2 regions of the Streptomyces sp. NPDC050485 genome follow, and region 2 is predicted to be linked to the other one. Evidence: predicted binding sites of a transcription regulator. Region 2 holds the regulator's gene; the other holds the start of a gene.

The links. The regulator HrcA, encoded in region 2, represses chaperone genes, less so after heat shock. The targets are predictions, from matches to a motif close to TTNGCACTCNGNNNNNCNGAGTGCNAA.
Region 1: a site for HrcA is predicted at 2,100-2,126, ahead of groL (chaperonin GroEL). Genes of this name have one in related genera too.

What each region holds. Positions count from the first base shown of each region.
Region 1 covers NZ_JBITHR010000010.1:161,237-167,190, reverse strand. Annotated here, with positions in the region: gene thrC (threonine synthase) at 1-893, shown strand, start outside; gene ACIBK6_RS21705 (MoaD/ThiS family protein) at 925-1,200, shown strand; gene ACIBK6_RS21700 (cold-shock protein) at 1,600-1,803, shown strand; gene groL (chaperonin GroEL) at 2,256-3,878, shown strand; gene ACIBK6_RS21690 (DUF4097 family beta strand repeat-containing protein) at 4,127-4,870, shown strand; gene ACIBK6_RS21685 (hypothetical protein) at 4,848-5,795, opposite strand.
Region 2 covers NZ_JBITHR010000001.1:195,381-201,334, reverse strand. Annotated here, with positions in the region: gene ACIBK6_RS00955 (DUF3097 domain-containing protein) at 1-124, opposite strand, end outside; gene ACIBK6_RS00950 (MBL fold metallo-hydrolase) at 155-874, opposite strand; gene hrcA (heat-inducible transcriptional repressor HrcA) at 1,031-2,050, shown strand; gene dnaJ (molecular chaperone DnaJ) at 2,051-3,187, shown strand; gene ACIBK6_RS00935 (nitronate monooxygenase) at 3,344-4,435, shown strand; gene ACIBK6_RS00930 (16S rRNA (uracil(1498)-N(3))-methyltransferase) at 4,432-5,178, shown strand; gene ACIBK6_RS00925 (hypothetical protein) at 5,460-5,954, shown strand, end outside.

The DNA.
Region 1 (5,954 bases), on a different contig from region 2:
AGGCCCTGGAGGCCGCCCGCGCCTTCGGCTTCACCACGCTCTCCTGCTCCTCCACCGGAAACCTCGCGGGCGCAGTCGGCGCCGCCGCCGCGCGGGCCGGATTCCGCTCCTGCGTGTTCATCCCGCACGACCTGGAGCAGGGCAAGGTCGTCATGGCCGCGGTGTACGGCGGCGAGCTCGTCGGCATCGAGGGCAACTACGACGACGTCAACCGCTTCTGCTCCGAGCTCATCGGCGACCCGCTCGGCGAGGGCTGGGGCTTCGTCAACGTCAACCTGCGCCCGTACTACGGCGAGGGTTCCAAGACGCTGGCGTACGAGATCTGCGAGCAGCTCGGCTGGCGGCTGCCGGACCAGCTGGTCATCCCGATCGCCTCGGGCTCCCAACTCACCAAGATCGACAAGGGACTTCAGGAGCTCATCAAGCTCGGCCTGGTCGAGGACAAGCCGTACAAGATCTTCGGCGCGCAGGCCGAGGGCTGCTCGCCGGTGTCGACCGCCTTCAAGGCCGGCCACGACGTCGTACGCCCCCAGAAGCCCGACACCATCGCCAAGTCCCTGGCGATCGGCAACCCGGCGGACGGCCCGTACGTCCTGGACATCGCCCGCCGCACCGGCGGCGCGGTGGAGGACGTCAACGACGAGCAGATCGTCGACGCCATCAAGCTGCTCGCCCGCACCGAGGGCATTTTCGCGGAGACGGCGGGCGGGGTGACGGTGGGCGTCACGAAGAAGCTCATCGAGGCCGGTCTCATCGACCCGTCCCTCACTACGGTTGTTCTCAACACGGGTGACGGCCTCAAGACGCTCGACGCCGTGGCCCCGACCACCGGCCCGACCGCGACGATCCGCCCGAGCCTGGACGCGTTCCGCGACGCGGGCCTCGCCCACTGAGCCACTGCCGAACGACTAGGAGCACCGAACCATGAGCGTGAACGTCCGCATCCCCACGATTCTCCGCACCTACACCGGCGGTCAGGCCGAGGTGCCGGCCGAGGGCGGGACCCTCGCCGAGGTCATCGCCGACCTGGAGAAGAAGCACACCGGGATCGCCGCGCGCGTCCTGGACGACCAGGGCAAGCTGCGCCGCTTCGTCAACGTGTACGTCAACGACGACGACGTGCGCTTCGAGCAGGGCCTTCAGACCGCCACGCCCGAGGGCGCCGGAGTCTCGATCATCCCGGCCGTCGCCGGAGGCTGATCCGTCGCGCGTTTCCCCCGAATTGCCCTCTCCGCACGAGAAGCGGAGGGGGCAATTCTGCATGGTTGATCGCGGTACAGTTGGGAAGGCCCCTTCGCTTCGTGTGCCAAGTGCATATGAGAACGCGACAACATGGGGTCAAAGTGTGCGAGCCATTTGCTCCTTAAGTGCACTTTGCCCGGCCCGACTTGCCCCGGAATGTTGAATTCATGGCATTCCGCTCTCCGAGTGTGCCCGGAATTCTCGTCCGATTGACCTGTTGCAGAGGGCAGTTGGGCAGATACATTCAGCCGCGGTCGACGCGTTCCGGCGCACACCCTCTCCTGTCGGAGGGTGGAGGTCTGACCCGGGTCCGCGAAGTGCGGTCCCGTGCAAGGGCCAGTAATAGGGGAGTTAGGCATGGCTCAGGGCACCGTCAAGTGGTTCAACGCGGAGAAGGGGTACGGCTTCATCGCGGTCGACGGTGGTGCGGATGTTTTCGTCCACTACAGCGCGATCCAGATGGACGGCTACCGCACCCTTGAAGAAGGTCAGCGAGTCGAGTTCGAGATCTCGCAGGGCCAGAAGGGTCCGCAGGCGGACATGGTCAAGCTCGCCGTCTGATCTCGGCGCGATCGACCACCGACGCACTCACGCATGAGGGGGGCTGCCCAAAAGGGTGGCCCCCCTCACGCGTTCCTCCGTCCCAGGGGGCTGCCCCTTCAGGGGCGCGGGGAACTGCGCGACCAGCCACGCACGGTCCGCAGGCGTATTCCCCGAAGCCCCTCCGGAGTTTGAGGAGCCGGGGCGTGGGGGCGGAGCCCCCGCCGGTGCCGGGTCGCAGCCGAGGGAGGCCGACAGAGGACCCGGGTTCAAGAGACTCGCTTGCACTCGCAGGGGCCGAGTGCTAATCATTGGCGTTAGCACTCTCCCAGTGAGAGTGACAGAACTTGGATCGGGTCAGTGAGGCCCGCAGGCCGGGTGGGGCAAGGAACCACAAGGGCTGCAGGCCGTCCGTCGCGGGCACCGGCACGGTCCACGAAGAACGCCACCCCTGTCCGGGAGGACCACTTCACATGGCCAAGATCATCGCGTTCGACGAGGAGGCACGGCGCGGTCTCGAGCGCGGGATGAACCAGCTCGCCGACGCCGTCAAGGTCACCCTTGGCCCCAAGGGCCGCAACGTCGTCCTCGAGAAGAAGTGGGGCGCCCCCACGATCACCAACGATGGTGTTTCCATCGCCAAGGAGATCGAGCTCGAGGACCCGTTCGAGAAGATCGGCGCCGAGCTGGTCAAGGAAGTCGCCAAGAAGACGGACGACGTCGCCGGTGACGGTACGACCACCGCGACCGTCCTGGCCCAGGCCCTGGTGCGCGAGGGTCTGCGCAACGTGGCCGCCGGCGCCAACCCGATGGCCCTCAAGCGCGGCATCGAGAAGGCCGTCGAGGCCGTCTCCGGCGCCCTGCTTGAGCAGGCCAAGGACGTGGAGACCAAGGAGCAGATCGCCTCCACCGCCTCCATCTCCGCCGCCGACACCCAGATCGGCGAGCTCATCGCCGAGGCGATGGACAAGGTCGGCAAGGAAGGCGTCATCACCGTCGAGGAGTCGCAGACCTTCGGTCTTGAGCTTGAGCTCACCGAGGGCATGCGCTTCGACAAGGGCTACATCTCGGCGTACTTCGCCACCGACATGGAGCGTATGGAGGCGTCGCTCGACGACCCGTACATCCTGATCGTCAACTCGAAGATCAGCTCGGTCAAGGACCTGCTGCCGCTCCTTGAGAAGGTCATGCAGTCCGGCAAGCCGCTGCTGATCATCGCCGAGGACGTCGAGGGCGAGGCCCTGTCGACCCTGGTCGTCAACAAGATCCGCGGCACCTTCAAGTCCGTCGCCGTCAAGGCTCCGGGCTTCGGCGACCGCCGCAAGGCCATGCTCGGTGACATCGCCATCCTCACGGGCGGCACGGTCATCTCCGAGGAGGTCGGCCTCAAGCTGGAGAACGCCGGTCTCGACCTGCTCGGCCGCGCCCGCAAGGTCGTCATCACCAAGGACGAGACGACGATCGTCGACGGTTCCGGTGACAGCGAGCAGGTCCAGGGCCGCGTCAACCAGATCCGCGCCGAGATCGAGAACAGCGACTCGGACTACGACCGCGAGAAGCTGCAGGAGCGCCTGGCGAAGCTCGCCGGCGGTGTTGCGGTCATCAAGGCCGGTGCCGCGACCGAGGTCGAGCTCAAGGAGCGCAAGCACCGCATCGAGGACGCCGTTCGCAACGCGAAGGCGGCCGTCGAGGAGGGCATCGTCGCCGGTGGTGGCGTGGCTCTGCTCCAGGCTTCCTCGGTCTTCGAGAAGCTGGACCTGGAGGGTGACGAGGCGACCGGCGCCAACGCCGTGAGGCTCGCCCTGGAGGCCCCGCTGAAGCAGATCGCCGTCAACGGTGGTCTTGAGGGCGGCGTCGTCGTGGAGAAGGTGCGCAACCTGGCCGTCGGCCACGGTCTGAACGCCGCCACGGGCGAGTACGTCGACATGATCGCCGAGGGCATCATCGACCCGGCGAAGGTCACGCGCTCCGCGCTGCAGAACGCCGCCTCCATCGCGGCGCTCTTCCTCACCACCGAGGCCGTCATCGCCGACAAGCCGGAGAAGGCCTCTGCGGGCGCTCCGGGCGGCATGCCGGGCGGTGACATGGACTTCTGATCCCTCACGGATCAGTAGCTCCATAAAGCGGCACAGCAGTACAAGCGGTACGAAGCTGTACGCCGAGGGCGGTATCCCCATCAAGGGGGTGCCGCCCTTCGGCTTTTCCGACCCCAGGGGGTACGGAAAAGTGGAAGGGCAGTAGGGGTGCTGGGTTCATGGCGGGAGCCTTCGGACCCGGTTACGTTGGTGATCAACGGCGGCAGCAGCCCGAACCGCCCCAACTGACCGACACCCGGGGGACTTTCATGCGTACCACACAGCTGCGGATCCGCTCCATCGCGGCCGTGACCCTCACCGCGCTCGCGGTCGGCGCGCTGGGCGCGTGCGACGTCGTGAACGACAAGGTGTTCAAGGACGACAGCAAGGTCTCGCAGAAGATCACCTCGGTACGCATCGACACCAAGTCCGGGGGCGTACGGCTCCGGGGCAAGGAAGGCCTCGCCAAGGTGTCCCTGCACCGTGAGGTCACGTACCGCGGTACGAAGCCGGAGGGCTCGACGTATCGCGTCGAGAACGGCGTTCTGGTGCTCAACGACTGCGGCTCGCACTGCTCGGTGGACTACACGGTCGACGTCCCGGCCGGGATCCCGGTGACCGGCTCGGCCAAGGCGGGCGGCATGAAGCTGTCGGCGGTGGGCGAGGTGAAGGTGTCCACCAGCGACGGGGAGATCATCGTGGACGGGGCGAACGGACCCGTCGACGTCCACACCACCAACGGCTCGATCAAGGCCGGCGGCCTGAAGGGCACGGGCATCAAGGCGCAGACCTCCAACGGCTCGATCTCCATCACCCCGGCGATCGCCCAAGACGTCCGCGCGCAGACGTCCAACGGCAGCATCAGCGTCACCGCCCCGTCCGGCCCGTACCGGGTCTCCGCCCAGACCCACAGGGGCGGCAAGAACATCGGCATCGCGGACAACCCGTCCGCCGCGCACCACCTGGACCTGACCACCAGCAACGGCGAGATCACGCTGAAGTCCACCAAGTAGACAGCCCTGTGGGAGCCCTCTCGGGTCGTCGGGTCGCTGCCGCGCGGGCTTCGGCAGCATGGGCGCGGACCCTGTCGGACGGGAGAGCGGCGCGGGGTAGGCGTGGTTCGCCTCGGCAGGAGGCGCACTCACCGCCCGGCAGAGCCTCTGGGCGTCCAGGGGCGCCGCACTTCGCACACTCCAGAACGCGCAGGGCCGGACGCGGGGGCGGTGGTTCCGGCGGTAGCTTGCCGATGAGGCGGGTCCGGGTGATGGCGGCGGCACTGTAGACCGGGGTCGGGAGACCGGCGGTCAGGGCACGCAGTACGTCCTGTTCCGTCGCGCCGCGCTCGAACCAAGCGGCCGCCAGCGGTTCCAGGTCCGAACAGTCCCTCGCCGAGAGGGAAAGCGCCGGTGCGGTACGCCCCAGCGCGGCCAGCAGTATGAACGCCCGGCTGCGGGTGGCCGGTTGAGCAACAGTGGGAGCGGGGGAGAGGGAGGGAGCGAGGGCAGAGGGAGGCGGGGGCGGCGGCGACGGGGCCGTGTCCTCGACACCCCCTCGGGTGAATTCCGCCCACCATGCGTCGTCCCGCGCCGTGCGCGAGAACCAGGTGCGGGTCACCCATCGCGCGCTGTCCGAGCCGAGCAGATGTTCGCGCCCCCGGCGCAGGTGGCCCGCGCCCACGAGGTACTGAAGAGCGGTACGCAAGGCGCACTGGCCGTATGGCAGCACCTTGGCCAGCGTCTTCACGGAGATGTCCGCGCCTTCCGGGAGCCGGTCGACGTACGCGGCGATGGCTGCCTCGCGGGGCGGAAGGTGCGCGAAGTCGTTGTTCGTGCGGTCCGGTTGGCCGGGTGTCGAACGCTTTCCGTAGCCCGGATTGGCCATGGGATGCGGGTCTGCGTGCGCGGTGGAGGGCACGGCACTAAAGTGGCTGTCAGCCATCAGATCGGCCTTTGATCGTGGTGGTCAAACCGCCGGATCGGTCGTTTCGATCTTGCGGTCAAGCCCCCGGAGGTGTTCCCGCACCTGACGGGGGCTGTTTGCTGTCTGGGACGCTAGAGGGTCGTCACCCTCCGTGGCAAGTCGAACGCGGAAAGTGCG
Region 2 (5,954 bases):
TCACGGCCCCGCAGAACCCCGTGGAGACCTCCTCCACGACCAGATCGGCCTCCGCCGGCACCTCGGGCGCGGGGGCCTGCTTCTTCTTCCAGGGGGGCGTCAGGTCAGGGCTGTAGCTGCGCATTCGACAGAGAATACGGCGGCCCGCCCACCCCTACGAGCCGAACCTGGCCGCGAGTTGGTCCCGCTGGGCGCGGACGAAGGCCGCGTCGACCACCGACCCGTGCCCCGGTACGTACACCGCGTCCTCGCCGCCCAGCGAGAGCAGCCGGTCCAGGGCGGCCGGCCAGCGCGAACCCACCGCGTCCGGGCCCGCCTGGGGCTCGCCCGACTCCTCGACCAGGTCGCCGCAGAAGACGATCTCGGGAGATCCGCCGCTCGCCGGGACCAGGACCGCCAGGTCGTGGCCGGAGTGGCCCGGGCCCACGTTGGCGAGCAGGACCTGGCGGCCGCCCAGGTCCAGGGTCCACTCGCCGCACACCATGTGCTGCGGCCTGACCAGCAGGTCGGCGGCCTCGGCTGCCGCGTCGTCCGGCACACCCTGGCGCGTCGCGTCGCTGCGCAGCTCGTCGCGGTCGAGGGCGCGCTCGATCCCGACCGCCCCGAACACCTCGGCGCCGGCGAAGGCGGCCGTGCCGAGGACGTGGTCGAAGTGCGGGTGGCTGAGTGCGATATGGGTCACCCGGCGGCCGAACAGCGCCTCGGCCTGCGTCCGGAGCTCGGCGCCCTCCTGGAGGGTCGCGCCGGTGTCGTAAAGGAGGAGCCCGTGCTCCCCGGAGACCAGCCCGGCCGTGGCGTCCCAGACCGGCAGGCGCCTGCGGCCCACCCCGTCACCCAGGCGCTCCCAGCCGAACTCTTCCCAATTGACGTCCATGACGCGACGCTATCCGCAATCCCCCGGTGACGTCGCACGGTAGCGTGGTCGGCCGCCCTTGCTAGGGGCGTACCGGTCGGCCGTACACTGGCCGGGGGATTGCTGGCACTCGAACACAGCGAGTGCCAAAACGGACGGCAACTGGAGGTGTGCGCGATGCTCAGTGAACGCAGGCTTGAGGTGCTGCGCGCCATCGTCCAGGACTATGTCGGCACCGAGGAGCCGGTGGGGTCCAAGGCCCTGACCGAGCGGCACGCACTGGGCGTCTCACCGGCGACCGTGCGCAACGACATGGCGGTACTGGAGGAGGAGGGCTTCATCGCCCAGCCCCACACCAGCGCCGGCCGGATCCCGACCGACAAGGGCTACCGGCTCTTCGTCGACCGGCTCGCGGGCGTCAAGCCCCTGTCGTCGCCCGAGCGCCGCGCGATCCAGAACTTCCTGGACAGCGCCGTCGACCTGGACGACGTCGTCGCCCGTACGGTGCGGCTGCTCGCGCAGCTGACCCGGCAGGTGGCGGTCGTCCAGTACCCGTCGCTGACCCGCTCGACGGTGCGGCACGTGGAGCTCCTCTCACTGGCGCCGGCCCGGCTGATGCTGGTGCTGATCACCGACACCGGGCGGGTCGAGCAGCGCATGGTCGACTGCCCGGCGCCGTTCGGCGACGCCTCGCTCGCGGACCTGCGGGCCCGGCTCAACGCACGGGTCGTGGGGCGCCGCTTCGCGGACGTGCCGCAGCTCGTGCAGGACCTGCCGGAGTCCTTTGAACCGGAGGACCGAGGAACCGTTTCGACGGTCCTCGCCACCCTCCTCGAAACCCTGGTCGAAGAGACCGAGGAGCGGCTGATGATCGGCGGCACCGCCAATCTCACCCGCTTCGGACACGACTTCCCGCTGACCATCAGGCCGGTGCTGGAGGCGCTGGAGGAGCAGGTCGTGCTCCTCAAGCTGCTCGGCGAGGCCAAGGAATCGGGCATGACCGTACGCATCGGGCACGAGAACAACGCCCATGAAGGACTGAACTCCACGTCCGTCGTATCGGTCGGCTACGGTTCCGGCGGCGAGGCGGTCGCCAAACTCGGCGTGGTCGGACCGACCCGCATGGATTACCCCGGAACGATGGGAGCGGTACGCGCAGTGGCACGTTACGTCGGACAGATCCTGGCGGAGTCGTAAGTGGCCACGGACTACTACGCCGTACTCGGCGTGCGCCGCGACGCATCTCAGGACGAGATCAAGAAGGCCTTCCGGAGGCTGGCGAGGGAACTTCACCCCGATGTGAACCCCGACCCGAAGACCCAGGAGCGGTTCAAGGAGATCAACGCCGCTTACGAGGTGCTCTCCGACCCGCAGAAGAAGCAGGTGTACGACCTCGGCGGCGACCCGCTGTCGTCGTCGGGCGGCGGCGGTGCCGGTGGCTTCGGTGCCGGTGGCTTCGGCAACTTCTCGGACATCATGGACGCCTTCTTCGGCACGGCCTCGCAGCGCGGCCCGCGCTCGCGGACCCGCCGCGGCCAGGACGCAATGATCCGCCTGGAGATCGACCTCAACGAGGCGGCCTTCGGCACCACCAAGGAGATCCAGGTCGACACCGCCGTGGTGTGTACGACCTGCTCGGGCGAGGGCGCCGCGCCCGGCACCTCCGCGCAGACCTGTGACATGTGCCGCGGCCGCGGCGAGGTGTCCCAGGTCACCCGGTCGTTCCTGGGCCAGGTCATGACGTCGCGCCCCTGCCCCCAGTGCCAGGGCTTCGGCACCGTGGTCCCGACCCCGTGCCCGGAGTGCGCGGGCGACGGCCGCATCCGCTCGCGCCGCACGCTCACCGTGAAGATCCCGGCCGGTGTCGACAACGGCACCCGGATCCAGCTCGCGGGCGAGGGCGAGGTCGGCCCCGGCGGCGGCCCCGCCGGCGATCTGTACGTGGAGATCCACGAACTCCCGCACGACGTGTTCCAGCGCCGCGGCGACGACCTGCACTGCACGGTCACCATCCCCATGACGGCGGCGTCGCTCGGCACGAAGGTGCCGCTCCAGACGCTCGACGGCATGGAGGAGGTGGACATCCGTCCGGGCACCCAGTCCGGCCAGTCCATCCCGCTGCACGGCCGGGGCATCACGCATCTGCGCGGCGGCGGCCGGGGCGACCTCATCGTGCACGTCGAGGTCCTGACCCCGAGCAAGCTGGACCCCCAGCAGGAGGACCTCCTGCGCCAGCTGGCCAAACTCCGCGGCGAGGAACGCCCGACGGGCCAGTTCCAGCCGGGCCAGCAGGGCTTGTTCTCCCGCTTGAAGGACGCGTTCAACGGCCGTTGAGCCGAAAGAAACGAGGAGGGGCTGGCTTTCCCGGTACTGCCCGGGAAAGCCAGCCCCTCCGGCGTTTGAGGAGCGGGGTCCGGGGCGGAGCCCCGTGCGGGGTGGGCAATCAGCGGGCGATTCGGTGCGAGAGCAAGCACATGGCACGATGCGAGCATGGCTTTGACCGATCTCTGCCGGTATCCGATCGTGCAGGCGCCCATGGCGGGTGGCGCCTCCGGTCCGGCACTGGCCGCGGCCGTCTCCGAGGCCGGCGGGCTCGGATTCCTCGCCGCCGGGTACAAGACCGCCGACGGCATGTACCAGGAGATCAAGCAGCTGCGCGGGCTGACGAACCAGCCCTTCGGAGTCAACCTGTTCATGCCCCAGGACCCGCACACCGACCCCGCCGCCATCGAGGTCTACCGGCACCAGCTGGCGGGCGAGGCCTCCTGGTACGAGACGCCGCTGGGCGACGCCGACACCGGGGGCGACGACAACTACGAGGCCAAGCTGGCGATCCTGCGCGAAGACCCGGTACCGGTCGTCTCGTTCACCTTCGGCTGCCCCGAGCGCGCGGTACTCGACGCCTTCACGAAGCTCGGCACGTACACGATCGTCACCGTGACCACCCCCCAGGAAGCGCAGGCCGCGCAGCGGGCCGGGGCGGACGCGGTGTGTGTGCAGGGTGTCGAGGCGGGCGGCCACCAGGGCACCTACCGGGACGATCCGCAGACCGGCGGGGCAGGGCTCGGACTGCTCACGCTGATCGCACTCGTCAAGGAGACGGTCCAGCTGCCGATCGTCGCGGCGGGCGGCCTGATGCGCGGCGCGCAGATCGCGGCGGTGCTCGCGGCGGGCGCGGCCGCGGCACAGCTCGGCACGGCGTTCCTGGTCTGCCCGGAATCCGGCGCGAACGTACTGCACAAGCAGGCGCTGACCAACCCCCTGTTCGTCCGTACGGAGTTGACGAGGGCGTTCTCCGGGCGGCCCGCGCGCGGCCTGGTGAACCGTTTCATGCGGGAGCACGGTCCGTACGCCCCCGCCGCCTATCCGCAGGTGCACCAGCTCACCGCGGGCCTGCGCAAGGCGGCGGCCGGGGCCGGTGACCCCCAGGGCATGGCGCTCTGGGCCGGACAGGGCCACCGGCTGGCCCGCGATCTTCCGGCCGGCCGCCTCGTCGAGGTGCTGGCCGACGAACTCGACGCCGCGGGCGCCGAGTTGACCGCGACACTGCAGAATCTGAGGAACATGAGGAGTGCGTCATGACCGCCCCGGTCTTCGTCGTGGACAAGGTGCCGGGCGGCGGCGAGTTCGTCCTGGACGGGGCGGAGGGGCGGCACGCCGTCTCCGTCAAGCGGCTGCGCGCGGACGAGGAAGTGACCCTGACCGACGGCCGCGGGACCTGGGCGGACGCCGTGGTCGTCGCCGCCGAGGGCAAGGACCGCCTGGTCGTACGGATCACCGGCGGGTGCGCGACCGAGGACGAGCCCGCGGTACGGATCACCGTGGTCCAGGCGCTGCCCAAGGGCGACCGGGGCGAGGTCGCCGTGGAGACGATGACCGAGACGGGCGTCGACGCGATCGTGCCGTGGCAGGCCGCGCGCTGCATCACCCAGTGGAAGGGCGAGCGCGGCCTCAAGTCCCTTGCCAAATGGCGCAGTACGGCCCGCGAGGCGGGCAAGCAGTCGCGCCAGGTGCGGTTCCCCGAGGTGTCCGAGGCGATGACCACCAAGCAGGTGGCGGCGCTGCTCGCCGGGGCCGACCTGGCGGTGGTCCTGCACGAGGACCGCGATTACGCCTCCGGCGCGCTGGCCACCGCCGAACTGCCCGAGCACGGCGAGATCGTCCTGGTGGTGGGCCCCGAGGGCGGGGTCTCCCCGGACGAACTGGCCACTTTCACCCAGGCCGGAGCCAAGCCGTACCGCCTGGGCCGCAGCGTCCTGCGCACGTCGACGGCGGGCACGGTGGCAGCGGCCCTCCTGATGGGGCGTACGGGCCGCTGGTCGTAGCCCCCGAATTCGCCCCCTTGGCGGGCGAAACGGCCTGCTTGGCGACAGGTCCTGGCGGGCGAAAGGGTCCTGGCGGGGCAGAACGTTCCGCCTGGCGAATAAGTCCTGGCGGGCAAAAATCCAGCCTCTCATGGGGGTCCCCCCTGGCCCTTCAGGCCTTGGGGGAGTTTGAGGAGCGGGGTCCGGGGCGGAGCCCCGTGCGCACCGGGCTGCGGCCGGAATCGGACAACGGCCGCAAAAAAACTACCGCCCCCGGGTGCGACGGTGGCACCCTGGCGCTCATGGGGGCCAAGAGGTCGTACCGCCGCACCGCACACCGCACCCTGCCCGCCTTGGCCACGGCCGCCCTGGCGATCGGCGGGGTCGCCGCCTGCGACCCCGTCGGCGGGCTCAACTCCGCCGCCGTGGCGGTCACCACGCAGCAGACCGCGACGGCCGCCCTGAGCCACGAGCACGTCGACGTGAAGTGGCTTACCTGCACGGCGCACCTCAACGGCGGCGCCGGTCCGACCCCTTCGGCGGGCAGCACCACCCAGCAGGTCGCCGACGTGAGCTGCCAGGGCGAGACCAAGGACGGCAAGAAGATCACCGTCGACGGAAAGGTCACGCAGGAGCTCCAGGGCCGCTGCGTGAAGGGCGACCTGACCGCCAAGGTCGCGGGCAGGACCGTCTTCCGCGCCAGTGTCCTGGGCAACTGCGATGCCCCCGCCCCGACCACCGGCCCCGCGACGCCCGGCCCGCGCGGCAACCCCACGGTCACGGTGACCGTCACGGTG